Regions from separate parts of the Ornithinibacillus proteolyticus genome, predicted to be linked through region 2. Evidence: riboswitches for the same ligand, from Rfam matches in the RefSeq annotation. Region 2 holds a riboswitch; each other region holds the start of a gene.
The links. Region 2 has a riboswitch for S-adenosylmethionine ahead of metK (methionine adenosyltransferase). Riboswitches for the same ligand answer to the same signal wherever they lie in the genome.

Region 1 (7,739 bases), on a different contig from region 2:
TTAACAGCATTGTGTAAAGATTTATTTACAATATCTATCCATTATTTAATTTATAACGATTTCATTGTAATATTAAGATAAGGTAAATGGTAGCATAGAAGAAATGGGGAATTGATATCATGAATGAACATGTTCTTATTGTAGATGATGAAATGTCTATCGTAACATTACTAAAATTCAATCTCGAGAAAGCTGGATTCACAACGGATGTTGCCTATGACGGACTGGAAGCAATTCGGAAAGCGGATAAGAATACATATGATTTTATTATTCTTGATTTAATGCTTCCAGAAATGGATGGCATTGAAGTCTGTAAGCATTTAAGAAGAAATCATATTGATACACCCGTTTTAATGTTAACTGCTAGAGATGAAGAGTTCGATAAAGTACTAGGATTAGAAATAGGTGCGGATGATTATTTAACTAAGCCATTTAGTCCAAAGGAAGTAATTGCTAGAATTAAAGCAATCTTAAGACGGACCAATGTTTCTGTAACGAGTAATGTGAAAAATATAAAAGTAGGAGAATTAACGATTTTCCCTGAGCGATATGAAGCAGAGAAGAATAATCAGGTACTTAGTTTTACACGAAAAGAATTTGAGTTATTACATTATTTAGCAACACACAAGGATAAAGTGTTATCAAGAGATCAATTATTATCTGCTGTTTGGGATTATGATTTTGTTGGAGATACTCGTATTGTTGATGTTCATGTTAGTCATCTAAGAGAAAAAATTGAGCCCAATACGAAAAAGCCGATTTACATTAAAACAATTCGTGGGTTGGGTTATAAAATGGAGGATCCAACGTGAGGTTTTTGTCCTTAAAACCAGTACTACGCTACGCGTTAATTATCTTATTCATTGTGGTCGCAACAGGTGTAGTATTTAGCTTTTTTATGAGCAATTATATTGTGTTATTGTTAGTACTTTTAACAGAATTTATCGTTCTCATGATGATGCTGCATTATGTATTTGATAAATATGTTAAACCAATTCAGAAGGCCACCAATACGTTAGATGAATTAGTGAAAGGTAATTTTCGTGCGAGAATGCATCATCCAGTTTCTGGTAGTATGGCGTCCTTATTGATGCAAATTAATAAACTTGCCAGAAGTCTCAGTGAACTGTCCATTAATGAGAAGATGCAAGCAGAACAATTAACGACTGTAATAGAAAATATTCAAAGTGGATTAATCCTAATTGATGAAAAAGGCTATATTCATTTAGTCAATAGAAATTTCCTAGGTCTCTTTAGTAACAAGAAGGAACGAGATTATATTGGATATTTGTATTATGATGTATTAGATCATGAGAAAATCCATAAAACGATTCAACAGACCTTTTTGTATGAAGAAAAGGTGAAGGATTCCCTTATTATAGAAAATGGTCATAAGCAATATTTTGAAATTATTGGTGCACCTATCTTTAATGAGAAGAACATGTTAAAGGGTGCAGTTATTGTATTATATGACATTACCGAACTGAAAAAACTAGAAGCAATGCGTAAAGATTTTGTTGCAAATGTATCACATGAGTTAAAAACTCCAATTACTTCTATAAGAGGCTTTGCGGAGACATTACTGGATGATAACAATTTACAGGATGTGGATACAGCAAAACAATTTTTAAGTATTATTAATGAAGAAAGTAAACGACTACAGATGTTAATTCAAGACCTATTATCTTTATCGAAGCTAGAAAAGGATGATTCCAAAATAGAATTAGCGACAGTACGCTTCTCTGAATTAGTTGATGAAGTAATTCCGGTTATAAATCAACAAGCTGAAAATAATGGGATAACACTTCATGTTGGAAGTGGAGATAATATTGAATTTAAAGCGGAACATTCTGGAGTGAAGCAGGTTATGATTAACCTCTTAGTAAATGCAATTAGTTACACGCCAAAGGGTGGAAGTGTAACATTATTAGCAGAGGAACAAGAGGAATATATTCATTTGCAGGTAAGCGATACTGGTATCGGAATACCTAAAGAATCACTGCCAAGAATATTTGAACGCTTCTATCGTGTCGATAAAGCTAGAAGTAGAAATACTGGCGGAACTGGACTTGGCTTAGCAATTGTCAAACATATTGTAGAACTCCATCAAGGGAAAATAGAAGTAGAAAGTGAAGTAAATGAAGGAACGACTTTCCATGTGTACTTTCCGAAGCGATAATGCAAATACCCCAGATAAATAGATTTGGTCTATTTATCTGGGGTATTTTGTTAAGAGAGACCAGATTTTAGATGATTAGAGAGGGAATAACTTTCAATACCTCCTATTATGATTGAAAACCGCAATGAATATTTATCAGACTGATACCAGAAGTACGGATAAGCATATTGCTGGAATGGGTAGATGGCAAACTAGAACAATATAGTCTTATACCTCATAAATATCTGGACGCCTATCCTGAAGAATAGGAATAGTATTTCGCACTTGATGAACTTGATTAAGATCAATGTCTGCATGGATAATTGTTTCTTCTTCTCCAGCCTCAGCTATAATTTCTCCCCATGGGCCAATAATCATAGAGTGACCACCGAACACATTGTTAGGATCGGAGCCAACACGGTTACAAGCAACAACAAAGCATTGATTTTCAATAGCACGACTAATTAGAAGTGCCCTCCAATGATCAATCCTGACTTTTGGCCATTCGGCTACTACGTAGAGAATTTTGCTATCATTTAACATGTGAGTCCGAACCCATTCTGGGAAACGAATATCATAGCATATAATCCCAGCGCTTTGATAGCCTGCAAGTTCAAAATTACCGTTACCATTACCTTCAATAAGATGTTTATCTTCATCCATCAAGCGAAATAAATGGGCTTTATTATATTCTTTTACAAGCTGACCATCTTGGTTTACGACGAAAAGTGTATTGGTAAAGCTATCATTTACTTTTTTGGCAATCGAGCCCGCAATGATATTGGTTTGGTATTGTTTGGCAAGCTTAGATATGAACCCAATGGACTCTTTGCCATCATCAGCTAATTGATGTAAGCGAGTTAAATCATATCCTGTCGTCCATAACTCTGGCAATAATACGACATCAGCGTTATTGGCTTTGAATTCTTTAAATAACTGTGTCACACGCTCATAATTAGCTTGAGGATTACCAAATGTAATATCCATTTGGATTAATGATATAGTTAATCCCATTATACCACCCCTACCTATTTAATTTTTCGACAGTGCGTATAGCGGCTTCTACTGTCGCAGGGTCAGAAACGCCCATAAGATGAATGGATTCACCAGGTTTGGTTGCACCCTGTGCAATAGTTTTAATTGCTTCTTCCTGGTTGCTTACTATACCTAATTCTGCAAGAGAAGTAGGCAATTTTAGCTTTTTGTAATATGGAAGTAAAAATGAAATCTCATCTAATCGTTCTTCCAATGCTAATTGGGTCAATACACCAAAGGCAACTTTATCCCCATGCAAATGTTGGTGGGTCTCATGGATGAGAGTAAGGGCATTATGTATCGAATGAGCACCTGATATTCTACCGTAATGATCGCCATACCCACCGACCATTCCACCTACCATGATGATTGTTTCGGTGACTCGTACTAGTTCTGGTGTTATTTTATGTGCCAAAATGGCCTCAATTGCATTGTCACCATTTTCAAGTAGTACATCTCTGCATAAGCGAGCAGCGTGTAGTGCGATATCTACTGCTAGCGGCTTTGGTGTAAGCTTACGTGTTAAAACATCTGCTTCATACCATTTCGCTATGGTATCCCCAATACCTGCACGTAGATATGCAACTGGAGAATCGACTATAATTCTAGGATCAAGTAACACCATGTACGTGCTTTGTGGAAAAACGATATACTCTTTAAAGTTACCTTTTGTATCATAGAAGACACTTAACGGTGTCCAAGCAGCACAATTTGATGCTAGCGTAGGGATGAGGATTACTGGTAAGTTTACTTTTGCACCTGTTGCTTTGGCGATATCTAGTATCTTGCCACCACCAACCCCAATAATGACATCGGTTTCTATATCATTTGTAACACGTGCGATTCTATCAACTTCTTCATGGGTGCAATCCCCCTGATAATTTATATAAGTTGCTGGTTGTGTTAGCTCGAAATAAGGCTTTGCTGCTTTCCAAGAAGCATTTCCGTGTATTACAGTTGGATGATAAAACTGATGCTCATCTAGTAGACTTGATATTTGGTCAAGCACACCTTCATAACCTAAATATAAATTTGGTGAACCTTTTACATGAATGGCCTGCATCTTTTTCTCCCCTTTGTATCCAAAAATAACCTCTCTTCAAGAGGAAGAGAGGTTATTTCTATACTCCTCCTCTTATCTTGCAATGTCATACTTGCAGGATTTAGCACCGTGTTGAATTTTCAACCGGTTGCCGGGTTTCATAGGGCCAGTCCCTCCACCTTCTCGTGATAAGAGTTTTATATTTACCGAATTATCTTTATATGTGAACGATTATCCCATTGGTTGATCATCATGTCAATAATCAATTTTTAAAACAGTCGTACTTGTTCTTCCTTTCCTAACTAAGTGTACTATTGGTTAATTGGAAAGTTTATGACCATTTGTCTAGCAGAAAGTGCTTTACAAATTTCATGATAATGACTATAGTTAGTTACTAGAATTTGACTGACTTTTCAGGAGAGTGGATGAAATGTATCACTTTGAACAATCAAAATTACTACAAAGATTACCAGAGCAGTTCTTTGCATCTTTAGTTCAAAAGGTTCAAAGATTAGCAAGTCAAGGACACGATATTATCAATTTAGGGCAAGGAAATCCTGACTTACCAACTCCAAAACATATTATAGAGGAGTTAAAGATAGCTGCAGATAACCCTAATTATCATAAATATTCGCCATTTCGTGGACAACAATTTTTAAAAGAAGCAATTGCGGAATTTTATATGCGAGAATATCATGTGGAAATAGACCCAAATAAAGAGGTTGCAATTTTATTTGGTGCTAAAACTGGCTTAGTCGAGATTAGTCAATGCCTGCTCAATCCTGGTGACTTAGCCCTATTGCCAGATCCAGGATATCCGGATTATATGTCCGGAATTGCTATGGCAAATGCAGATATTGCATTAATGCCATTGAAAAAAGAAAATGGTTTCTTACCGAATTATTCTGCAATAGAAAAGGACACACTTGACAGAGCAAAGTTAATGTTTTTAAATTATCCTAATAATCCAACTGCGGCAATAGCAACTAAAGATTTCTTTGATGAGACCGTTATGTTAGCTAACGCGCACAACATTTGTGTGGTTCATGATTTTGCATATGGTGCCATCGGTTTTGACGGGAATAGACCACAGAGTTTTCTGCAATCTGAAGGTGCTAAGGATATTGGAGTAGAAATGTATACCTTGTCCAAAACCTATAATATGGCTGGTTGGCGAGTTGGTTTTGCGGTAGGGAATCAGTCGGTTATTGAGAGTATAAACCTTATTCAAGACCATCTTTATGTTAGTTTATTTAGTGGTATTCAACAAGCTGCCGCAAAAGCACTATTAGGGAGTCAAGAGAATGTTTCGGAACTTGTTCACATTTACGAAGCTAGACGTGACAAGTTTATCGAGAAGCTCCATGATATCGGCTGGAAGGTTGAAGCACCAAAAGGGACTTTTTTTGCCTGGTTACCAGTTCCAGAGGGGTATACGTCAGAGCAGTTCGCAGATTTATTACTAGAGAAAGCACATGTCGTGGTGGCTCCAGGAAATGGTTTTGGCGAGAGTGGCGAAGGTTATGTACGACTTGGCTTACTTGACCATGAAGATCGTCTTATAGAAGCGGCAGAGCGAATCGGGAGCTTAAAAATTTTTCGCTAGCCAATTCAATCGAAGGATTTGAAAATAAAAAATGAATAAAATTTACTAAATTTCGTTGACAAATGGAAAGCACGAGATTAATATAATATCTAACGTAAAATTAAATATAAATTATTTATCTTATCCAGAGTGACCGAGGGAACAGGCCCGAAGACGTCACAGCAACCTTCTTCGTGAGTGGTGCTACCTCCTGCAGAATGCTATCATTCTGAAAGATAAGGATTGAATCTATCTATTCAAAACTCTCTTTCAGGTGCAAAGAGGGTTTTTTTTGTTATTTAACAAGAATGTTAACGGAGTGAGTAATTTGAAGTGTGGTGGAGCAAATGATTAAGCTGGAACACGTTAGTAAGGTTTACAAATCGAAGAAAAGTACTGTTGTTGGTGTTGATGATGTCTCCTTATCTATTCAAAAAGGAGAAGTATATGGAATTGTTGGCTATAGTGGTGCAGGTAAAAGCACGTTGATTCGCTGTATGAATATTCTGGAACGACCTACCTCAGGGAAAGTAATCATAGACGGAGTTGATTTACTACAGCTTTCGAAAAAATCTCTACGTGAGGCTAGACAAGCGATCGGGATGATTTTTCAAGGGTTTTACTTAGTAGCATCGAAAACGGTTTTTGATAATGTTGCTTTCGCATTAAAAGCCGCAGGTGTAGAAAAGAGCAAGCGAAGAGAACGTGTATTGGAATTGCTTGAGCTAGTAGGGCTTTCTGATAAGGCGAACCACTATCCAGCACAATTAAGTGGTGGACAGAAGCAACGAGTAAGTATTGCTCGTGCATTAGCCAATAATCCAAAAGTATTATTATGTGATGAAGCGACATCAGCACTTGACCCTAGTACGACTAAATCCATTCTAAATCTATTGAAAAGAATTAATCAGGAGCTTGGGATAACAATAGTTATTATTACTCATGAGATGGAAGTAGTGAAAGAAATTTGTGATAGATGTGCTGTCATGCAAGATGGAAAGATTATAGAAGAGGGACCTTCCTACGATATCTTTTCCCAACCGACTAAACCATTAACAAAGCAGTTTATCAAAAGTGTGTTAGATTTTGAATTGCCACAAAAGCTACGTGATGCATGTGCTGGAGTGTTAGTTCGACTGCAATTTAGAGGGAATCTTGCAAGTGAAACTGTCGTGTCCGATATGCTGCAAAGCTTTAATGTAAGAGGAAATATTCTTCATGGAAAAGTGGAATATATTAAGGAGACGCCATTGGGGATTTTTATTATGGAATTAAATGGCGAGGAAACGGAAGTTAATCATGCGATTGATTATTTAAAAAATCGCATCCAGCAAGTAGAGGTGATCAAATAAAATGGCCGATTTTTTAACTAGAATCGTAGAGTTATTACCAGAATTAAATACAGCATTTCTTGAGACTTTAATTATGGTCGGGATTGCGTTACTTGTCGCTGTTTTCCTCGGGTTACCAATAGGAATTCTATTATATGTAACAGACCAAGGGTTATTTCTAGAAAATCGATTTTTAAAATTATTAGTTGGGATCGTGGTTAACTTAGTACGATCTGTTCCGTTTATTATTTTATTAGTATTCTTATTGCCGTTTACTAAGCTACTTGTGAATACAACGATTGGACCACTAGCGGCCTCAGTATCGTTATCAGTAGCTGCCATTCCATTTTATGCCAGAATAGTAGAATCATCGGCAAGAGAAATTGATAAGGGGGTTATTGAAGCGGCAGTTGCCGTAGGTGCATCACCTTGGATGATCATAAAAGATATTATCCTTCCAGAAGCTAAACCGGGTCTTATTAGTGGATTAACCATTACTTGTATTAGTTTAATAGGATATTCGGCAATGGCTGGCACTGTAGGTGGTGGCGGGATAGGAGATTTAGCTATTCGATATGGATACTATCG
Region 2 (7,739 bases):
GCCCAGCCATTATAATGGAGTATGTACATGGCTCTACATTAGGGGAGCTGATGTTAGCTAATATGCATGATGCTAGAGATTATTTAAATATCGCAGTTGATATACAACGGAAGATTCATTCGGTTAAAACAGACTCCATAGAGCTAATGACGTTAAAATTAACGCGTCAAATTGAAGCTGCTGAGATGTTAAATAAAAAGCAAAAAGCATGTCTTATCGAAAAAATGAATCAAATGTCTTATGAAAATAGATTGTGTCACGGCGATTTACATGTTTTTAATCTTATCCAGACAGGTCATCATATTGCAATTATAGATTGGGTGGATGCTAGTGTTGGTGATGTTCGTGCGGATGTCTACCGTACCTATCTACTGTATTCACAGCATTACCCAGAAATTGCTGAGGAATATTTAAATCTTTATACTGAAAAAAGCGGCATCAACAAGAACGATATATTAGAATGGGCCCCGATTATAGCGGGAGCGAGATTAGCAGAATTTGTACCGACAGAAGATTCGAGTAGGTTATTACAGATAGTTCAAGACTATTGTACGTAAACTATAATAGTCTAGGTAACTCGAGATCCGGTAGAAAGGTTATGTAAATAGATTAGCTCCTGGTTAATCGGACATTTTAACCGAGAAAATATATGTACGCTTATTAGAGATAGCTTCGGTGAGACCTCCTTTAATTAGCGAGGAGTCTCACCAGCCATCGGATGGGAGATGTTTAGTTCAAGTAGGCATTCCTATAAATAAAGAGATCTGAGCCTTATTAGGAGTTACGTTAATTTCTACTATGTCGTATGCTTAATCAACCAACGTTCCATTCTTTCAACGACCTTATACATGATTGCCGCAAAGATAGCAATTAGAATTAATGCTGCCATGACTAAAGTAAAGTCAAAGACTTGGAAGCCATATACAATCAAATAGCCTAATCCCTCTTTGGAAACAAGAAACTCTCCTACGATAACCCCGACCCAGGATAGCCCAACATTTACTTTTAACGTTGAAATCATGACGGGAAGATTTGCTGGAAATACAGCTGATTTAAAGCATTGCCAACGGGTTGCACCGAAGCTTTTTAGTACTTTCTCATAGTTTGGATCAACTTCTCTAAATCCGGTGTAGACAACAATCGTTGTAATAATAACGGAAATGATAGCTCCCATGGCAATAATCGATACATAACCTGGCCCTAAAGCGACAATAATGATGGGCCCTAAGGCGACTTTAGGCATGGCATTTAAAATTACTAAATAAGGATCCATAATTTTTGAAAATCGGGTAGATGACCATAACAATGATGCAAGTATTATACCGAGTACTGTACCAATCATAAAGCCTAGTAACGTTTCAAATAACGTGACATACGTATGTGAAATCATCGAGCCATCTGAAAGTTTTTCGACTAATAGATTGAATACTCTTGTTGGTGAGCTGAATAATAACGGGTCAATCCATCTCATTCTACTAGCAAGCTCCCAAAGGCCAAAAAAACCAATTAAAATAAGAGCTTGCCAAATGAATACAATACGTTTCTCTCGTAGGAGTTTTTGCTTATGCGTTTCAAATAATTGCTGGTCTTCATGATGGGACATGGTAATATCCCCTTTCTGTTGAAGGGTTAAACGGTTTGCGTTTCATTTTTGTTTAACTCCTCCCAAACTTTATCGAATATAGATTGGTACTTAGGGTGTTTACGAACTAAAAATGGCATTTCATTTCGAAGTTCAATTGGTACTTCAAAGGTTTTAGCAATTTTACCTGGATTTGCACTCATAACGATTATGCGATCACTCATCGCTATCGCTTCCCCAATATCGTGGGTTACTAATATGGCTGTCTTATGGTAGGCGTGTAATAGTTTGTAAACAAGGTCTTCTAATTTTAGCTTCGTTTGGAAATCTAGAGCTGAAAAGGGTTCATCTAATAGTAGAATTTTTGGATCCGTAATTAATGTTCTGACGAGTGCAACACGCTGCCTCATTCCACCAGAAAGGGATGAGGGGTATTGATTTTCCACATTATTTAAACCAACCTCGTGTAAAAGCTCGATTGCTTTTTCCTTTACGTATTCATTCGCCCTTCGCTGAATGGTCGGACCGATTAATACGTTATCTAAAATCGTTTTCCAAGGAAATAAATAATCTTGCTGTAACATATAACCAATAGCTAATTCAGATTCATCAATGGCTTTATTATTTAAAAGTACTTTACCAGACGTATGTTTCAATATCCCCGAAACGATAGAAAGAATGGTGGATTTACCACAGCCACTTGGCCCTAGTAAGGAGATAAACTCTCCCTCTTTTACTGAAAAAGAAATATCTTCTAGTGCTTTGGTATAGTCATTCTTTGTGAAATAGTGGTGGGTGACATTTTCTAAGGTTAGAAAGGACATGTTTTCCCTCCTTATTGATTGATGACGTCCTCTGCAATTTCTGTATTTACTAGCTCTTCATAAGAAATTTCGCCATCTGGTAATTCTCCTGCCTCTTCCATGATGTTCGTTAAGTTATTCCATTCTTCCTCATCTAAGATTGGGTCTGTCGCGAACGATCCTTGGCTCTTATAGCGCTCAATCGAGGAAGTTAATATATCTAAATCTACATCTTCAAAATAGGATTGAATGGTCTCAGCAATTTCTGCAGAATCTGTTTCCTGTACCCATTGTTGTGCTTTATATATCGCTCTAGTGAATTTTTCAATGTTTTCTTTGTTATCAACTAAATAACTCTGCTTAGCCATAAAAACAGTGTATGGTACATGACCCGATTCTTCACCAAAGGATGCGATGACATGGCCATTTCCTTCTTTTTCCATTACACTGGCAGTTGGTTCAAATAGCTGTACATATTCATAGTCTCCCGATAGGAACGCACCTGGAATATTCGCAAAATCAATATTTTGATGTAAGCTTAAATCGTTATGTGGATCTATTCCATGCTGCTTTAGTACAAATTCGCCGACCATCTGCGGCATTCCACCTTTACGTTGTCCAAGAAAATTAGAACCCTTTAAATCTTCCCATTTAAAATCAGAATGTGCTTCTTTTGCTACTAAGAATGTCCCATCTGTTTGAGTAAGCTGAGCAAAGTTGACTGCGAAATCATTGGAATCCTGCGCATAAACATAGATAGATGTTTCTGATCCGACTAATGCAACATCAATTCCATCTGATAATAAGCCTGTCATCGTTTTATCTCCACCCCAAAGTGTTTGAAGCTCTACATCTAATCCTTCCTCTTCAAAAAATCCTTTCTCAATTGCTACATATTGAGGTGCATAGAACAGTGAACGGGTAACCTCTCCTAATTTAATAGTAGTATTTTCGCTAGAAACACAAGCAGAAAGGAAAAGAAGTGTAAAACATAATATAACCCCAATAATCTTCATTTTTCTCATTCTTTACGACCCTTTCCATTTCGAAAATTTTTTATGCAAAAAGGAAAGTATATCTTCCCGATTTGTAATAAAGTTTGAATAGTCGTTCTCAAGTGGAGTACTTCAACCACATAGTATGCTTTAAATGAAAAATGTGTGAATGCCTAGTTTTAATATGTCTTGCAGGGGGGACGCGAGAGGAGAGGTTCTCGCGCACGGTCGTCGGAGTAGACTTCGCGCGATTAGGGAGAGCTCGCGAGCGGCAAGAGAAAGTTTCGCGCGAGAAAGAGGAGAAATCGCGCGACCCGGTAGGAAAATCGCGCGGCAGAAGAGGAAAATCGCGCGACAGAAGGAACCTCGCGCGAAAAATAAGAAGTCCCGCGCGAAATGGAGAAAAAGTCGCGCGAAAAAGAAGTCCCCGCGCGACAGAAGTAAGCTTCGCGCGAGAAAGGGGAGAAATCGCGCGACCCGGAGGAAAAATCGCGCGACCCGGAAGAAATATCGCGCGACAATAAGAAGAAATCGCGCGAAAAATAAGAAGTCCCGCGCGAAATGGAGAAAGAGTCGCGCGAAAAAGAAGTCCCCGCGCGTTCTGAGTGAGCAGCTCGCGAATCGAAGAACCTCTCGCCCGGGAGTGGGTGGAATCACCAACATAAGTAGAAAAAACCGACCTCTAAAAGTAAGGTCGGTTTTACGTTAGGCAAATAGGAAAGGTAACATCCTTTCTGCCTGTATAAGAATTAGTATATAAACCCTCTTGGGATGAGGACAAGATAGTGTTATTTAAAATTAGGTCCTGCTGCAGCAATTTCTGGGCTAACATGAGTAAATTTTTTGAAATTATCATGGAACTTCTTAGCTAGATTTCTTGCTGTTTCGTCATATGCTTGTTTGTCTTCCCATGTATTTCTTGGAATAAGTAATTCATCAGGAACACCAGCAACATGAGCAGGGATTTCCAAGCCAAATATTTCATCTTTAATTGTTTCGACGTTATTTAGTTCTCCTTCTAATGCAGCATGAACCATTGCACGAGTGTATGAGAGCTTAATTCGATTTCCTACACCATAAGATCCACCAGTCCATCCAGTATTAATTAGGAATACATTTGTATTATATAAATCAATTTTTTCACCTAGCATCGTTGCATAAGTTGCAGGCGATAATGGAAGGAAAGGTGCTCCAAAGCAAGCTGAAAATGTTGCTTGTGGTTCTGTTACACCACGTTCTGTTCCAGCTAGTTTACTAGTATATCCACTTAAGAAATGATACATTGCTTGTTCTTTTGTTAGTTTACTAATAGGTGGTAGCGTACCAGATGCATCAGCAGTTAGGAATACAATCGTATTCGGATGTCCTGCAATGCTTGGATTTACTATATTATCTATATGTTCTAATGGATAGGCAGCTCTAGTATTTTCTGTTAAGGAAGTATTATCGAAATTAGGGATACGTGTTTCTTCATCTAACACTACATTCTCTAATACAGAACCAAACTTAATGGCGTTGTATATTTGTGGTTCCTTTTCTTCCGATAGGTTGATACACTTTGCATAACAGCCACCTTCTATATTAAATACACCACTAGAACTCCAGGCATGTTCATCATCACCGATTAGCTTCCGGTAAGGATCAGCTGATAATGTTGTTTTTCCAGTTCCAGATAAACCGAAGAATAAAGCAACATCCCCCTCATTACCTACGTTTGCTGAGCAATGCATAGATAAAATGTTTTGCTCTGGTAATAAAAAGTTCATGATAGAGAAGATGGACTTTTTGATTTCACCTGCATACTCTGTTCCACCGATTAAGATAACTTTGTGCTTGAACGACACCATGATAAACGCTTCTGAGTTAGTACCATCAACACTCGGATCAGCCTTAAAGGTTGGAGCAGAAATTACAGTAAATTCTGCTTGATGATTTGCTAATTGCTCCTCTGTTGGACGAATGAATAATTGTTTCGCAAATAAATTATGCCAAGCAAATTCGTTGATTACTTGAATTGGTAATTGATAGTTGTGATCAGCTCCAGCAAATCCATCAAATACAAATACTTCATCTTTTTGCTTTAGGTGCTCCATAACTTTTGCATATAAGGATTCAAATACTTTTTCTTCAATAGGTTGATTTACAGTACCCCAGTCTACTTTACTTTCGGATATGGAATCCTTTACAATGAACTTATCCTCTGGGGAACGGCCAGTATATTTACCAGTAGTAGCGAGTACAGCTCCTGTATTTGATAAGACCCCTTCATTTCGTGAAAGGACTTTTTCAACTAATCTAGCAACAGATAAGTTTTTCTTTGTAGTTTGCTGGGACAGAAGTTCTTCCAATAATGAGGTTTTCATTACTGTATTCATTAAAATTACCTACCTTTATTTATGAGATTCAATACATTTATTTCCTGAAATTAATTATTAGTATAACACATTTAAATTAATAGTCCATACTATTTATTGTTTTTATTGTATTATTTTATTAAAATTACGTGACAGTGTATTATACAGTTGACATAGGACAATAGCTTCAGTTAATCTACAATAGAGCGGATACTCTCTTATTCAGAGTTGGTGGAGGGACAGACCCGATGAAACCCGGCAACCATCACATTTGTGAAAAGGTGCTAACCTGAAGCAAGGAAAATTCCTTGAACAATAAGAGCGAAAGGCTAGTAAACCCTTTCCTCATGTAAGAAGGAAAGGCTTTTTTTATTGATTAAGGATATACTATCTGATAGATATTTGAGTTCCGTAACAAAGAAATAGAGGGAGGATTTAGCCAAATGGCTAAGAATCGTCGATTATTTACTTCTGAGTCAGTAACAGAAGGTCATCCAGATAAAATATGTGACCAAATTTCCGATGCAATTTTAGATGAAATTTTAAAAAAGGACCCGCTAGCTAGGGTTGCGTGTGAAACGACCGTAACAACAGGATTAGTACTAGTTGCTGGAGAGATTACCACATCAACCTATGTTGATATCCCACAGGTTGTTAGACAAACCGTTAAAGATATCGGTTACACTCGTGCGAAATATGGATTTGATGCTGATACTTGTGCAGTTCTAACTGCTATTGATGAGCAATCACCAGATATCGCAAGCGGGGTAAACCAAGCGTTAGAAGCACGTCTTGGAAAAATGACAGAAAGTGAAATTGATGCAATCGGAGCAGGGGACCAAGGATTGATGTTTGGTTTTGCATGTAACGAAACAAAAGAATTAATGCCGTTACCAATTTCTCTAGCGCATCAACTTTCTAAACGGCTAAGTGATGTTAGAAAAGACAATACGCTCGCTTATCTTCGTCCAGATGGAAAAACTCAAGTAACCGTTGAATATGATGAAAAGGATCAACCGGTAAGAGTTGATACGATTGTCATTTCTACACAGCATTCACAAAGCGTTACATTAGAACAGATTGAAAAAGACTTGATCGAGCACGTCATTAAGCCAGTAGTACCTGCAGAATTATTAGATGATGAAACGAAATACTTTATTAACCCGACTGGAAGATTCGTTATTGGAGGTCCACAAGGGGATGCAGGTTTAACTGGTAGAAAAATAATTGTCGATACGTATGGTGGCTATGCACGTCATGGTGGGGGTGCTTTTAGTGGGAAGGATCCTACAAAAGTAGACCGTTCAGCTGCTTATGCCGCTCGTTATGTTGCGAAAAATATTGTAGCTGCTAAATTAGCTGATTCATGTGAAGTTCAGCTTGCATATGCAATCGGTGTTGCAGAACCGGTTTCCATTTCCATTAATACGTTTGGTACCGGAGTAGTAAGCGAAGAGGTATTAGTTAATGCTGTTCGCAATATATTTGATTTACGTCCGGCTGGAATTATCCGCATGCTAGATCTACAAAGACCTATCTATAAGCAAACTGCAGCATATGGTCATTTCGGTAGAACAGATGTAGAATTTCCTTGGGAAAAAACCGATAAAGTAGACGCGTTATTAGCACAAGTTAAATAATGTATGTAAAAGGCTTAGAACCCAGTGTTCTAAGCCTTTGCTATTAGGAAAAATCAAGCCCTAAATCAGTATGATACTTATAATAATGTCCTTTTTCAACATAGGATTTGCGAACTCGTTCCATCTCTTGATAATCCGTGTCCGTTAGTTCGCGAACTACTTTAGCAGGGCGTCCCATAACTAATGTATGAGGTGGAATTTTTTTGCCAGGTGGAACTAGACTTCCCGCACCAACAAAAGCATGTTCCCCAATTTCTGCCCCGTCTAAGATAATCGATCCCATACCGATTAAAGCATTTTTTCGTATTATGGATGAATGAAGGGTAACTTGGTGACCTACAGTAACATCATCTTCAATGATAAGA
Region 3 (7,739 bases), on a different contig from region 2:
GCACGACCGATAATTTTGAGATTGCTAGCACGCTCCATTAACTCCCTCGTTACTTGGGTTTGGCTTCGAACGATAAGGGCATCAAATGCGCCGATGTTTTCTAGCAGCTGTTCTGTATTCCAGTTTGGATTCATCACCATATGAATATGGGAAGCTTCTTGGAGTGGTCTTATGCCATCTTCACTTAAAGGATCAGAGATTAATAGATTATATTTCTTCATGGGCTTCCTCCTCTTAAGTATACAAGTTGAGCGGCATTGACTCCAATTCCGACATTGTATAGGATACCAAGCTTAGCCAATCCTAATTCGATACAGCTAATCGTCTGTAAAATATCTGCTGGTGTACAGTAGCCCATATGGCCAATGCGAAAAATCTTCCCTTTTAACTGCTGTTGTCCACCTGCAAGCACAAGGCCGAACTCCTTTTTGACCAATTGTCTTACGTTATCTGGGTGAAAGTTAAATGGCTGAATTGCTGTTACGGTTGGGGAAGCATCTGTATCATTAGTCAACAATGGAATTCCGTGCGCTTCAAAAGCAGCTCGAGTCATCTGTTTCATGAGCTGATGTCTTTTCCAAACATTAGCAAGACCTTCTGATTCAAGTAATTGAAGTGATTGTTCTAGACCATATAATAAGGAAATCGCGGGTGTGAATGGTGTGGAGTCAAGTTGCTGGTTATCTCGGTATTTTCTAAGGTCTAGATAAAAGCGTGGGTGCTGATTATGTTCGATCTTGTTCCAAGCATTCTTACTGGCTGCTATGAATACGAGTCCTGGTGGGAGCATCAATGCTTTTTGGGAGCCTGTTACACATACATCGATTTGCCATTCGTCCATGTTCATTTCCACTCCGCCAATACTAGATACACCGTCTACAATGAATAGGGCATCTGTGACTTCCTTTATAGAAGCAGCGAGTTCTTGGATAGGATTTAAAACACCTGTAGACGTTTCACAGTGAGTGGCAAAAACAGCTTTAATAAACGGGTGGTGCAGTAGATAGTCTTGAATCTCTTCAGGGTGAAGCGCCACTCCCCAAGGGTAATCCAACCTATGTACGTGCAGGTTATAAGCTTCACAAATTTTGACAAAGCGGTCACCGAAAGCCCCAGTAACCACGACAAGGACTTCATCACCAGGAGTTACGGTATTAACGACTGCAGCTTCCATACCTGATGTACCAGAACCAGCAACGATAGCTACGTCTTCCTTAGTACCAAATAACTTCCTTAATTTCGGCTTGATATGCTTCAGTAAATCTTTTGTCTCTTGGTCACGATGGCCGATCATCGGTTTTGTCATAGCTCGTTGAACACTTGGTGGGATTGGGGTTGGACCGGGGATGCGCATTAGTTGATAATCGTTTAACATAAACTACTCCTTTCGTATGCTTTCCTATTTGCTAAAAAAACATCAGGATGAACCTAATGCTTTCTTCTAAAACGTCGGCGGATTCTTGCTGTTACGTTCTCTTCTGGGTTATCATTTAATTGTTCCTTCGGTTGTTTAGTAAAGGCAAGGCGATTAGAAAGAAAATATAAGCCCTCTTCAAGTACAATTAATAGCACGATAATCAAAATAATCCAAAACCACATAGAGGCGCCTCCTGAAAAAATATCTAATTCATTTTCTTACATTTTACCAAAGTTCTAGAAAATATTTTATAGTTTTTTATTTATTTCAACAAATCAAGGGGGATTACCATGAATAAATCAACAATCGTTACAGTAGTGGGAAGCATTAATATGGATCTAACGGTTACCACTGATCGAGTACCAGAAAAGGGAGAAACCGTAATGGGGAAAAACTTTGCCACCTACCCTGGTGGTAAGGGAGCCAATCAGGCAGTCGCAGCTGCAAGACTAGGCGCTACCGTGCAATTAATTGGAGCGGTGGGAGATGACACCTTTGGAAAAAGCTTACGAGAGAATCTGCAGAGAGAAGGAATTGATACAACAGGTGTTGAGATAAAAGAAGGAATTGCTACCGGTACAGCAACAATTATATTAGCAGAGCAAGATAATCGGATTATCGTGGCACCAGGAGCAAATTCACATGTAACCAAAGATATGGTAGCGAAATATGAGGAACAAATTAAGAATAGTGATGTGGTACTGCTACAGTTAGAAATTCCAATAGAAACCATTTTTTATGTTACAAGCTTAGCACACCGATTCGAAGTTCCGGTTATTGTCAATCCAGCTCCTTATCAACAGCTGCCGGAAGAAGTATATCAAGCGGCTACTTTTATTACACCGAATGAAGGGGAAGCAAAGGAGATGTTCTCCGAGATTTCACCTGAAGGACTTCAGGACAAGCTCATCATCACGAAAGGTTCAGAGGGAACGCTATATGTTGATCAGAAGGAAGAAATACTAGTGCCGGCCTATTCGGTTTCCGTACAGGATACAACTGGAGCAGGGGATACCTTTAATGGTGCACTTGCCGTTCTAATCGGCGGGGGAGCAACCCGAGAAGCAGCTATCCAATTTGCCAATGCGGCTGCCGGATTATCCGTTACAAAAATAGGAGCACAAGCTGGTATGCCGACAAGTGAGCAAGTATTGGAGTTTATGCAGAAGAATAAATAGGGGGGAGAGTCCCCCTATTTTATCCCCATACCTCTTTCGTAATATCCACAATAAACTTCAATTTCGCCCATTGCTGTTCTTCCGTTAACTTATTTCCATGATGAGTAGAAGAAAAGCCACACTGTGGACTTAATGCAAGCTGATCCAGCGGCACATAGCGACTGGCTTCTTGAATACGACGCTTAATTTCTTCTTTATCTTCCAATTCACCAAACTTTGAAGTAACAAGACCTAATACAACACATGCGCCACCTTTAGGGATGTAATTTAATGGCTTGAAATCACCAGACCGCTCGTCATCATACTCTAGGAAAAATCCATTCACCTTTTCTTTTGCAAATAATGTTGGTGCAATCTGTGCATAGCTACCTTCAAATGCCCATCTAGATTCATAGTTTCCCCGACAGAGATGGGTGGTAACATATAAATCATCTGGTTTATCCTCTAATACACTGTTGACGACATGAAGGGATAGCTCAATTAATTCCTCACGGGAGAGTTCAGGCTCATATGCTACTAGACTATCTGCATTCAGACCAGTAATATAAACATCGTCTAATTGTATATATCGGACACCGATATCGTAAAAGGCCTTTAACGCATCCCGGTAGGCTTGGATAACATCCTTCGCATATTCCTCGACAGTAGGATAAACCGCCGTGTTTCGAATACCACGATGGAATAATTGGTTAGGACTAGGAATGGTTTGCTTGGCAACGGCACGTCCAGCTACTATTTCATTAAATAATTTAAAGTCTTCAAGGAATGGATGATCCTCATTAAAGGAGATCTTGCCGATATTGCGAACATCATATGGTTCTGTTTCCACGCCTTGAAACTTAATGCCTCTTTCCGGCACATAGCCTTCAAATCCATTTAGATTTTCAAGAAAATCAATATGCCACCATGAGCGACGAAATTCTCCATCGGTCACTAGCTCCAGCCCGACTTCAATTTGTTTATCCACGATACGCTGTAGTTCCTTATTCTCTACTTCTCTTAGTTCTGCTTTGGAAATATTGCCATTCTTATAGTCTTCTCTTGCTTTTAATAGATTTTCCGGGCGTAGTAAGCTCCCTACATGGTCAGCTCGAAATGGCGCTTGAAATGTTTTCGTAGTCATGTTAATTCCTTCTTTCTTTTTGATTATAGTGGGATTTGCTTCTAGTTTTATTACTTTAAATTTTCTATGGTAATAACGCAAAAGATCGTACGGGGAATCCGGATGCTCCTTTTGCTTTTGGAACGATGTTAAAGATAACGGCGCCCTTAGCAGGTACCTTATCTAGATTAGTAAGCAGCTCTATTTGGTAAGTATCCTGGTCCAGCACATAATATTCGCCTACTAGTGCTCCATTTTTTCGGTAATCGACCGCAGAATCTGTATCAAACGTTTCATGGCCGATAGCTTTGATTTGACGTTCTTCAAATAGGAATTTCAGGGCATTTAGTCCCCAACCTGGTGCATGGGCATTGCCATCTTCATCTTTATTTTCGAATAAAGCGTGATCAGGCCAACGTTTACTCCAATCGGTTCTCAGCGCGACAAAGCTTCCTGCTTCAATTAGACCATGCTCTGCTTCAAAAGCTAGAATGTCGCTTGTAGATAGCGTAAAGTCGTTATCCGTAGCTGCTTCCTTTGATTTATCAATGACTACAAGAGGTAACACAAGCTCTTTTAAGTCTAAATCCGCTAGATATCTTCTATCCCGTACAAAATGGATTGGTGCATCCAGGTGTGTACCATATTGCCCGGGGAAGGTAAAGCTTTGCGCAAAGAAACCATCATCATGGGTAAATAAGGTTTTAAATTCCGCTGCTTCAAATGCAGAAAAGTGTGGTGAATCGGGACCAAAGGCATGCGTTAGGTCCACCCACTCTTTTTCCTTTAATTGTTCCATTGCTTTTAATACGTCATTCGTGTTGTTCCGGATTTCGTTTGTCATTTCCTCACCTCATTTATTTAGTAAACAATCAAAAAACCTCTTCTCATAAATAAGAAGAGGCTAAACAAATTTAGGTTAGGTGCTCTTCTTATCTTCTAGCAAATGCTACTGGAATTGGCACAGTACTCAAAATGAGTCCGCTGCCGAGGCTTCAAAGGGCCAGTCCCTCCACCTCTCTGGATAAGAATCGGTCATTTAATTGTTACTATTCACTCTACATCGCTCCAAAGAGTATGTCAAGCTATAATTTTCTATATATTAAAAAATTATAATGATTCCATTAGTCGTTATTGGTATGATGAGTATATCGAAACCAAAAGGTGGGTGTTCTATGACACAACTTAGTCCGGATGAAAAGAGAGAAATCGTTCGCGAGGAACTTCATCAATTAGTGAAGGCGCGATACATCAATATGAATGTCGCAGCCAAAATTGTCCAGGCACATACAAAATATTATCAAACTATATCACGAGTGAACCAAATCAGGCAGGAAACGGTAAAGCAGGGACAGCCAAAGAAAGAACCAACAGTCACCATCACCCCTCAACCTACAAGCTTAGCGCCGAAAAACGAAGCCGTTCAATCGAAGCCGATTACGAAAGAGAAGAAGACGTTATCAGAAAAACAGGTGAGGGATCGGAATATTACCTGGGGCTTGAATCTCGGTGTAATCCTATTACTTTTAGGGGGATTAGTTCTTGCGACGAGTACATGGGATACACTTGGTGCTTGGGCGAAAACAGGACTAATCTCAACGGTTGCTATTTTGTTTTATGGATTGGCAGGCTTAACTAGCAGAATTCTCCAAATAACGAAAACAGCATTTGCATTTCTTGTGTTAGGTAGCTTGTTTTTACCAATTATCGTTGTATCTGTCGGCTATTTTGAGCTATTTGGAAGTTATTTCTCCTTTTCTGGAGAGGGGAAATTTTTATTGGGGGCAATCGGAACTTTATTCATTCTCCCTATATATACTTACTTTGCTTTTACGCAATCATCCCGTCTTTTTGTCTGGTTTTCGTATATAGCAATTAGTGTGTTCGTCGGTCTTTTGCTAGCAGCGTTATACGTACCGGTAGATGTTTTTTATCTAGGGATCATGGTATACAATGCTGCTTTAATCATCGGTTATCGGTTGCTAAAGGAGAAGAAGCGATTAAAGCCTTTTATTACGGAATTCATTCCATTTATACAAGCAAATCTCATCCTATCTACCTTATTCATGCTCATGTTCTATGATCAAGCATGGATGTATAGCTTTAATTTATTAGTAACTGCAGTTATCTACTTTTCGATGATATTTGTTACCAAGCACCAATCCTATCATTTCGTGTTTACAGCTATGGTCGTTTATGGTGGCTACCAGCTAGTGGAAAACTCAATATTGGCAGGTGTTGGCGAGATAGCTTATGCATTGTTAGGGGTATTTTTCATCGTTTTACCAAAGCTGATGAAGGATGCAGGATCTTTACAGAAAATATTTCAAGTTACGAGTGCGGTCGTCTCAGTTCTAGCATTTATATATATTACCTTTGAAGGGCTAATGATAAGAGCAGGCGAGGGCTCACTTGTTTTATTTCTTGCCTATGTTATTATGGCACTTCATTTTGCTTACCTTGCTTCACTTGTTACGAATAAGCTATTCCATTATTTAAGTCCTATTTTCTTAGTAAGTGCTTTGTATCAGCTTACTTTACTAGGTCAAGAGTGGATTGGTTATGAATCTATTATTCTTCCTGGATTTATATTGGCCTATCTTTTTTATATGCTAGGTGGTTGTCTCATAAACATATCACTTTGGCAGCCAATGAAGAATAGTACGCGTGATGTGAGTAGTATTGCGATGATTTTTTGTTTATTCGCAAGCTTTGTTATGTTCGAAAGCCTTGAGCTAAGTATTATGCTATTCTTCCTTGCTGGATTGGCGATTGTCATGAATACGTATGAAACACGTACGCATTTGCTACAGATGGCACCATGGTTGCATGGGGTAGCATTAGGATTAGCCGTTACCGTTTTATATAGTCATGTTGCACGACAAGATGCACCATACCTTGAGGATGCTTTTCTAACTATGGGAATCGTACTCGGTAGTATAGTCGTTTTAGCCGGTAGCTATAGTTGGAAAACGATGAATCAGAAGAAGTTCGCAGAGAGTAGTTTTTATCTTGCCCAATTGTTCTATGGAATTGGTATGCTAGGGAGCTTAACACTGGAGCCAGTGACTAGTGCGTTGATTACATTGGGTGGAATAGCAATGGCTTATTTGCTATACCGGAAAACAAGCTGGACTGCTATTCCCTATGTCCTTGCCAGCTTTTCTCTATTTTTCTATTTCCATCTTCTGCATATTATTCATGAGAGGATAGCCACAATTCCAGAAGTGTTCGAATGGTTCGAATGGATATTAGGAACGATATTGCTACTAGGTGTTGGATTCGTTAGCGGTAAAAAGGATTTCCTAATGCAACGAGCTTTTCACTGGGTGGGGCAAATTTACTTGCCATTAGCGTTAATTCTTACGAGCATTATTAATGGAGCAGATGCATTATGGGCATTTCTACTAGCAACGGCTATCTATGGGATTACCGTTACATTGGTTAAGAAGGAATGGCAACGGAAAACATTTTTCTATGCAGGCTGGACGACATTCTGGATTTCCCTTCCATTAGCCCTTTCCAAATGGGACTGGAATCTTGACTATATTTACACGTATTTCATCGTTAGTCTGTTGTTGTTTGTAGGTTGGATGATTGGAGATAGCGAATGGAAAAAACGAATTGCCTATTATTTTATTCCGTTCTCTAGTATCGGTATCTTCGGCTTTGTGATGAGCTATTCCCATGATGCTATCTCGTTTGGAATAACCCTCTTATTTGGAGCACTTGTCATGTACGTGTTACACCGTATGAAATGGGATATATTAACCATTCTCCCATTATTATTGCTATACGTAGGGACGATAAATTTCGGAAATACACCCGAGATGCTAGCATATAAGCCATACATTTATGCTTCATTTGCTGTGGTGGGATTAATAGTCGGCCGGATAATCTATCCAACGCTTTATCAATTAGAGACAAAACAATTTAAACTAGATTGGTATACGTTCATAGGATTTCTTGCATGCCTTAATGTATATCAGTTCAGCATTTTCACGGATCAGTTAGCTTTCAAGCTTCTTCCAGGTGTCTTAAT
Region 4 (7,739 bases), on a different contig from region 2:
TTGTTTCAATTGCTTCTTAACGGCAGCAATAGGTAATTGAGATACTACTGGATCTAAGAATCCATGAATAATTAAACGCTCTGCTTCTTCTTGTGTAATACCACGGCTCATCAAGTAATACAATTGCATTGGATCAACACGTCCAACAGATGCAGCGTGTCCTGCTGTTACATCATCTTCGTCAATAAGTAGAATTGGGTTAGCATCTCCACGGGCTTTTTCACTTAACATAAGGACACGAGAGGTTTGCTCATTATTCGCACCAGATGCACCGTGCTCAATTTTCCCAATTGCATTAAATATGGAAGTTGCACTTTCTTTCATCACACCACGTTGCAGGATTTGTGCGTCCGAATTTTTACCCCATTGGGCAATTTTTGCAGTAAAGTTTTGAATCTGTTTTCCACGTCCAACTGTTACAGCATTTGCATTGGAAACGGAGCCATCACCAATTAGGTGTGTCACATTCTCTGATACAGTATTACCATCGTTCATTTGGCCAAGAGCCCAGTCGATGGTTGCGTGACGGTAAGCGACACCACGACGATTAATATAAGTAGTGGTTCCTGCAGCAAAGTTATCCACCGCACCGAAAGAAATCTTCGCATTATCTTGCGCAATTACTTCCGTTACAATATTAGCTACAGTTGCTTCTTCTTTGTTATTTGAAATATAGTTTTCCACATACGTTACTTCACTATTTTCATCTGCAACTACGAGTACATGGTTTACAAGTGCTACTTCTGGATCCTCTTGCCAGAATACCGCTTGAAGTGGTTCTTCAATTTGTACGTTCTTCGGAACATATACAAAGATTCCACCATTCATTAATGCTGCATGTAAAGCAGTTAATTTATGTTCATCAATGGATACGGCATCTTTCATGTAGTAGCGCTTCACTAAATCCTCATGCTCTTTTAAAGCTGTGAAAATATCAGTGAAAATAACACCTTTATTCATTAAGTCTTCATTAAGTTTAGCGAAAGCTACAGTATGATTACGTTGAATAACAAGATTCTCTGGTAAGTTATCCACATCAAAGAAATCTTGAATTTCAGCAGGTAATTCTGTTAATGAAGAAATGGTTTCACCTGTAGCAACATGCTTGAACCGAGTGAAATTCCAATTGCCAATTTTTGTTTTATCTGGTTTTGGTAATTCTAACGATTCAGCTTGTTCTAGTGCATTGACACGTAATTCTTTCATCCATATAGGTTCATTACGTTCGCTAGAAAACTGTTCAATATAACTTTTATCATAAGGTAGCTTTGTGTCTACAGTCATATTACCCCTCCTAACTATTAAGCGTTTTGTCCAACTGTTTCGTCTTCGATACCTAATTCTTCTTTAATCCAGTCATATCCTTCTGCTTCTAAACGTTGAGCTAATTCAGGACCACCAGATTTCACAACGCGACCTTGCATCATCACGTGTACGAAGTCTGGAGTAATATAATTTAATAGACGTTGGTAGTGTGTAATGATTAAGCAACCAAAGTTTTCGCCGCGCATTTTGTTAATACCCTTCGAAACAACTTTCAATGCGTCAATATCCAGACCAGAGTCAATTTCATCAAGAATTGCAATGTCAGGCTTGATTTGCATTAATTGAAGGATTTCATTACGTTTCTTCTCTCCACCAGAGAATCCTTCGTTTAAGTATCTTGTTGCCATGCTTTGATCGATTTCTAGGAAATCAAGATCTTTATCTAGATCCTTAATGAATTTCATTAAAGGAATTTCATCGCCTTCTTCTCGACGAGCATTAATTGCAGAACGCAAGAAATCAGAAGTCGTTACACCACTAATTTCACTAGGATATTGCATTGCTAAAAATAGACCTGCACGTGCACGCTCATCTACTTCCATTTCTAATACGTCTTCGCCATTTAATAGAACTGACCCTTCCGTAATTTCATACTTCGGATGTCCCATAATTGCAGATGCAAGAGTTGATTTACCTGTTCCGTTCGGTCCCATAATTGCATGGAATTCTCCGCCTTTAATTGTTAAATCAACGCCTTTTAATATCTCTTTACCTTCAATTGAAACATGAAGATTTTTAATTTCTAATGTAGATCCTGCCATATCGATACCTCCATATATTGTTATCTTATTTGGATATGATAAATAATGATATCCATTCTCAATTTATTCTCATTACAATCTTATAGCATTTCGAATTGATTATCAACTTTTTTAGGTTGTATAAATCGAATGATATTTTAATTGTTTTTCCCTATGTTTTGTATGGATTTATAAGGTGTTGCTAGTCCCCTTAACAGTCCGAATCGTCTAATACTTTCCTATATAAGGAGTGACCTAAGCTAAATCTATCCTCCCTCCTACAGAAGATGCGTAGAGAAGATGTCACGATGCAAAAGAGATGCCTCCTGAAAACAGTCCCATTGACCTATCCATCCTTCATCTCCACATAGTAGGTAGAATGGTTGAACTTATATAGTTTAAGTAACAGCAACTTCGACAAAAAACTGAGGATATTCATTTGAACATCCTCAGCATCATTCACATTATTTAAAAAGATTACTATCAATTTCCGCCAATAGTTGCTTGCATTGGTTGTATTCTTCTTGCCTTTTCTTTTCAACTTGCATGCGATTGTCTAAGTTTCGGCAGTATTCAGCGTACCCCATTTGATGTGATGCTTGCAGTGCTTTTTCCATTTCTGAGGTATAGTTCATTTTTATCTCACTAGAAATAGTGAATCATCCCTTTTGTTTTGTATTTGACATGTTAAGTTTAACACGCCAAATATATGACACCAAGTCGTGTTGAATTTCGAAAATCGATGAATAATACTATTTATCCTCATTAAAACGATATAGTATTATTTTCTACAAACATTTAACCAATTTCTTTAGAATGCTTCATCTTCCTCTAATCATTTAAGGCACTGATACATTCTTCTTCTGTACTTATATCCCTGCATACCGCCCCGATGATTCCATAGAATAAATTTCACCTATTCTAAATGCAAAATAAAAGAGACTAACCTTGGTCAGCCTCTTTTCTCCATATTAGTTATTGCCACCTACAGGTACTACAGCACCATTATATTTATCCATAATGAAGTTTTGAATTTCTTCTGACTGTAAGACTTCTACAACTTTCTTCAAGTCTTCATTATCTTTGTCTTCTGCACGTGCAGCAATAATATTAACGTAGTCTGATTCTTCTCCTTCAATAAATAAAGCATCCTCTAAAGGCGTAAGTCCTGCCTCAATCGCATAGTTTGTATTAATTGCTACAAGAGCGTCTGCTTCATTATTATAAGCCTCAATTAAGAATTCAGGATTCACTTCGCCAAACAAGAACTGAAGGTTTAATGGGTTTTCTACAATATCTTCTTGGCTAGGGTGGCCTGTGTCTGCATCATCTGCAATTTTAATTAATCCTTGTGCTTCGAATAATTGCAGAATGCGATAATGGTCGGGGTCATTACGACTAATAATAACCTCTGTACCTTCTGGAATATCATCTACACTTGTAATATTCTTAGAATATACACCCATAGGTTCAATATGAATACCACCTAAATTAACAAGGTCATAGCCTTTTTTCGGATCGTTGATGTCCTTTTCAAAGAATGGAATATGCTGGAAGTAGTTCGCATCAATAGTTCCTTCATCTAGATCAAGGTTTAACAAGTTGTAATCGGAATACTCTTCAATTTCAATAGTAACTCCTTCTTCCTCTAGTAACGGTTTAGCTTTTTCTAATACTTCTGCATGAGGAGTACTTGTAGCACCGATTTTGATGACATGGCCATCACTTCCACAAGCAGCTAACAAACTAATAAGTAAAATAGATAGTAGAACTAATAATTTCTTCATTTGGTAATCTCCTTTTATTCAATGTATTTTATCTTTTATCCAATTTATTAGTAATAAAGTCACCAATGAATTGGAATATGAAAACAATAATAACAATTAAAACGGTACATACAAACACGACATCAAAGTCACGTCGTACAAATCCATGATAATAGGCAAAGTCACCAAGGCCACCTGCACCGATAACACCAGCTACCGCCGTATATCCTATTAATGCAATAGCAGTTACTGTTATACCAGAGACAAGAGCTGGCATGGATTCCGGTAACAACACTTTAAAAATGATTGTTTTTGTTTTAGCGCCCATTGACTGTGCTGCCTCGACAACGCCTCTATTAACCTCACGCAATCCAATCTCTACTAACCTTGCATAAAACGGGGCTGCACCTACAATCAACGCTGGAGTCGCAGCATTAGGCCCCCTAATGGTTCCGATTAAGAATTTAGTGAATGGAATCAATAACAATATAAGAATAATAAACGGAATAGCTCGAAATACGTTTACGATTGTGGCTACAATAAAATTCAATACTTTATTTTCCCAAAGTCCACCATTTGAAGTTAAATAAAGTAAAAGTCCTAATATTATTCCAAAAATAACCGTCCCAACTAAGGCTAAAAGGGTCATATAGAACGTTTCACCCGTTGCCACTAGTAATTTCTCTATTACTACATTAGGAAATAATTCATTAAGCATGGTTTAAAACCTCCACTTCTACAGTGGTTTTTTCCGTAATATATTGGATTGTATTGTTTATTTCATGGTCACTTCCGTTAATTTGTACTACTAGGGTCCCATAAGCACCAAGTTTAGTTTGCGTAATTTTTCCTTGAAGAATATTGACTTCAATTTCAAATTCCTTAGATAACTGACTAATTAAAGCTTGATTTGCAGAATCCCCGACGAAATGTAAACGAACAACCCTTCCGCTTGTATAAACATCTAATAATTGACTCAAATCACCATCTGAGTCACCCATCACTTGTTCGACGAATTTCTTAGTAACGGGCTGCTTCGGTTTGAGGAACACATCTAGCACATCCCCCTGCTCCACAATCTTTCCTTTTTCCATCACAGCAACTCGGTTACAAATTTTCTTGATAACATGCATTTCATGGGTAATTAATATAATGGTAAGTCCTAATCTTTCATTAATATCCACCAAAAGGTCTAATATGGAATCCGTTGTTTCTGGATCTAATGCAGAGGTTGCTTCATCACATAATAACACTTTAGGATTATTCGCAATTGCTCTTGCAATACCAACTCGCTGCTTCTGCCCGCCACTTAATTGAGAAGGATATGCATTCTCTCTTCCAGCAAGTCCTACAAGCTCAATTAGTTCCTTTACTCGATCTTCTCTTTCTTTTACAGGAACTCCAGCAATCTCTAATGGAAATGCAATATTCTCACGAACTGTACGTGACCATAGAAGATTAAAATGCTGAAAAATCATCCCAATATCCTGTCTAGCAATTCTTAGTTCATTCTTATTCATTGCCGTTATATTTTTGCCTTGAATGGATACCTGACCAGAAGTAGGGTCTTCGAGACGATTTAGCAAACGAATAAATGTACTTTTTCCCGCACCACTATAGCCAATCACACCAAATATATCACCATCTTCAATGGTTAAACTTAAATTATCCACTGCTTTGATTTCTTTCTGATCAAAGCGAAATACTTTTGTCAGATCTTTAATAGATATCATTCCATATCCCTCCTCTTTCTATGATGTACTAATTTCGGAAATGCATAAATATATTCGTATCTATATCACGTCATGATAAGAATTGATTTTTCCCTTTCCAAATAAAAAACGTCTTTCTGTAAGAGAACAGAAAGACGTAATAGTAATTATTAAATCCTAACGTTCCCTCATCTTTCAAAGCCAATTGCTTTGTAGGACTTGGCACCTTTTTCAAACACGAAAGTTTGAAGGTTGCCGCGGTATCATAGGGCCTTTCCCTCCACCGCTCTGGATAAGAGATTTACATTATTCAATTTTTCAACAGAATTTACTATATCATCAGTATATAGACGTGTCAATAAAAAAATGCAATATAATTTATTATTTATCTCGAAATAATTCTGGTTGATATTCTAAAAGGTAACGATATATATTCCCAATCGATTGAAATGCATAGATTTTTTCTTTAATATCATGATCCTTCTTTATGACAAGACAAGGAACACTTTCGATTTTATTGTCTTGCATGAAATCCGGATACAAAGAAGCATTCATTTCATAAAATATGTTCTCTTGATGCACTGCTTCTATCTTATCTAGCATTGTCCTGGCTATGTGGCAAGTACCACAAAAAGGGGTATATATATACAGTAAATATTCTTGTTGTTCAAGAACTTCTTTGGAAATCTCGTTCAATTTATCACCTACTTGAAAGCTAGACTAAATAATGGGGATTAACAGCGATTTGCTTACCAAGTAGAAGCATTGCTAAAATTCGTTCTGGGGTAGCAGCTACTTCTCGATACTCACTACTAACATAAATATGCTCTGCATGAGGTAACTCAAGGGAAAGTTGTTTCCGAAGCTTCATCCCAGATTTGTCTTCATCAACAAAGATATAAACATCCTTTTCATCCAACTGGTAGGTTTCTAGCATTTCATCAAAACGTTCTATATCAAACGTTCCATTCGTACAAATAATTGTAATCTGGTCATTAATAACTTTCTCAAGTTGCCTTTTATCCGTTAAACCCTCAACAATTATAACACGTTCAGTTTGATGTGAAATCATGGTAGATCCCCCTCATATGATTAGAGCGTAAGGCGTCCAAACACAAATAGGTGAACATAATCTCCATCGGGATTGACGCCTAGAGCTGGATATTTTTGAAATGAAAACTGACTCTTTTCCGTAAAGCTTGGAAAAAAGTCAGTCTTAGATGTTTAACATATTATTCTTGTTCGATTATTTCTTTATATGCCTCAGGCGAAAGTAGATTATCAAGCTCAGATTCATCACTAGGCTCGATGACAATCATCCATGCACCTTCATATGGAGCTTCGTTTACAAGCTCAGGGCTATCCTCTAAATCTGTATTTACTTCGACAATTTTCCCACTAATTGGCGCATATAATTCAGACACTGTTTTTACAGACTCAACGCTACCAAAAGGCTCATCAACTTGTATTTCATCTCCAACCTCTGGAAGCTCAACAAATACGATATCACCTAATTCGTCCTGAGCGAAGTCTGTAATCCCTACACGAACAGTGTTACCTTCTTTTTTTACCCATTCATGTTCTTTTGAATATAATAAGTCGTTTGGTAAGCTCACGTAAAATCCCTCCGAATAATTGGTTGTACATTAACTATACAATCTATTATAGATTTATGCTAGTATTATTGATTAGCCCATTTCGCTTGAAACTCTTCTTCCTTAAAGCCAACTGTTACAGTATTACCATCTGTTACAATAGGTCGTTTAATTAGCATACCATCAGAAGCAAGAATCTCTGCCATTTCTTCAGTAGATGCATCTTGAATTTTATCTTTTATATTTAATTCACGATACTTTTTCCCGCTTGTGTTAAAGAACTTCTTAGCAGGAAGTTCGCTATTTTCAATTAACTCTAGAATCTCTTCCTTAGAAGGTGTTTCTTCCACAATATGTATGCTGTTATACACTACGTTATGCTCATCAAACCATTTCTTCGCTTTTTTACAAGTTCCACAATTCGGATACCAATAAAATGTTAATGCCATTATAGCTCCTCCTTTTCTACGGATATTTTACCATGTATGAGAAGGAATTATAAGTAGAGAAAAAAATTAATAGATTACTGTGATTATATGTTTTGTAACAAGATAGCTACATAGTTCTGATTGGATGCATAGCAAGAATAGGGAAACCTTC

Region 1: it holds a riboswitch for S-adenosylmethionine, as region 2 does, so the genes downstream of both, AAIB49_RS13535 (iron-containing alcohol dehydrogenase family protein) here and metK (methionine adenosyltransferase) in region 2, are expected to answer to the same signal.
Region 3: it holds a riboswitch for S-adenosylmethionine, as region 2 does, so the genes downstream of both, AAIB49_RS08555 (cyclase family protein) here and metK (methionine adenosyltransferase) in region 2, are expected to answer to the same signal.
Region 4: it holds a riboswitch for S-adenosylmethionine, as region 2 does, so the genes downstream of both, AAIB49_RS05905 (methionine ABC transporter ATP-binding protein) here and metK (methionine adenosyltransferase) in region 2, are expected to answer to the same signal.

The regions. Positions count from the first base shown of each region.
Region 1 covers NZ_JBCPXV010000029.1:6,511-14,249, reverse strand. The annotation lists gene AAIB49_RS13550 (response regulator transcription factor) at 120-812, shown strand; gene pnpS (two-component system histidine kinase PnpS) at 809-2,179, shown strand; gene AAIB49_RS13540 (carbon-nitrogen family hydrolase) at 2,387-3,172, opposite strand; gene AAIB49_RS13535 (iron-containing alcohol dehydrogenase family protein) at 3,183-4,256, opposite strand; SAM riboswitch class I at 4,326-4,430, opposite strand; gene AAIB49_RS13530 (pyridoxal phosphate-dependent aminotransferase) at 4,666-5,841, shown strand; SAM riboswitch class I at 5,959-6,063, shown strand; gene AAIB49_RS13525 (methionine ABC transporter ATP-binding protein) at 6,168-7,172, shown strand; gene AAIB49_RS13520 (methionine ABC transporter permease) at 7,174-7,739, shown strand, end outside.
Region 2 covers NZ_JBCPXV010000062.1:5,079-12,817, reverse strand. The annotation lists gene AAIB49_RS17950 (aminoglycoside phosphotransferase family protein) at 1-557, shown strand, start outside; gene AAIB49_RS17945 (ABC transporter permease) at 797-1,603, opposite strand; gene AAIB49_RS17940 (ABC transporter ATP-binding protein) at 1,630-2,406, opposite strand; gene AAIB49_RS17935 (ABC transporter substrate-binding protein) at 2,418-3,401, opposite strand; gene pckA (phosphoenolpyruvate carboxykinase (ATP)) at 4,169-5,755, opposite strand; SAM riboswitch class I at 5,950-6,056, shown strand; gene metK (methionine adenosyltransferase) at 6,178-7,374, shown strand; gene AAIB49_RS17920 (gamma carbonic anhydrase) at 7,418-7,739, opposite strand, start outside.
Region 3 covers NZ_JBCPXV010000014.1:4,355-12,093, reverse strand. The annotation lists gene serA (phosphoglycerate dehydrogenase) at 1-221, opposite strand, end outside; gene AAIB49_RS08575 (pyridoxal-phosphate-dependent aminotransferase family protein) at 218-1,375, opposite strand; gene AAIB49_RS08570 (hypothetical protein) at 1,429-1,599, opposite strand; gene rbsK (ribokinase) at 1,708-2,595, shown strand; gene AAIB49_RS08560 (5-methyltetrahydropteroyltriglutamate--homocysteine S-methyltransferase) at 2,615-3,718, opposite strand; gene AAIB49_RS08555 (cyclase family protein) at 3,783-4,541, opposite strand; SAM riboswitch class I at 4,627-4,728, opposite strand; gene AAIB49_RS08550 (hypothetical protein) at 4,873-7,739, shown strand, end outside.
Region 4 covers NZ_JBCPXV010000008.1:51,783-59,521, forward strand. The annotation lists gene sufD (Fe-S cluster assembly protein SufD) at 1-1,284, opposite strand, end outside; gene sufC (Fe-S cluster assembly ATPase SufC) at 1,302-2,087, opposite strand; gene AAIB49_RS05890 (YuzK family famiily protein) at 2,531-2,701, opposite strand; gene AAIB49_RS05895 (MetQ/NlpA family ABC transporter substrate-binding protein) at 3,038-3,853, opposite strand; gene AAIB49_RS05900 (methionine ABC transporter permease) at 3,882-4,550, opposite strand; gene AAIB49_RS05905 (methionine ABC transporter ATP-binding protein) at 4,543-5,565, opposite strand; SAM riboswitch class I at 5,730-5,843, opposite strand; gene AAIB49_RS05910 (thioredoxin family protein) at 5,926-6,240, opposite strand; gene AAIB49_RS05915 (toprim domain-containing protein) at 6,260-6,616, opposite strand; gene gcvH (glycine cleavage system protein GcvH) at 6,777-7,160, opposite strand; gene AAIB49_RS05925 (arsenate reductase family protein) at 7,226-7,588, opposite strand.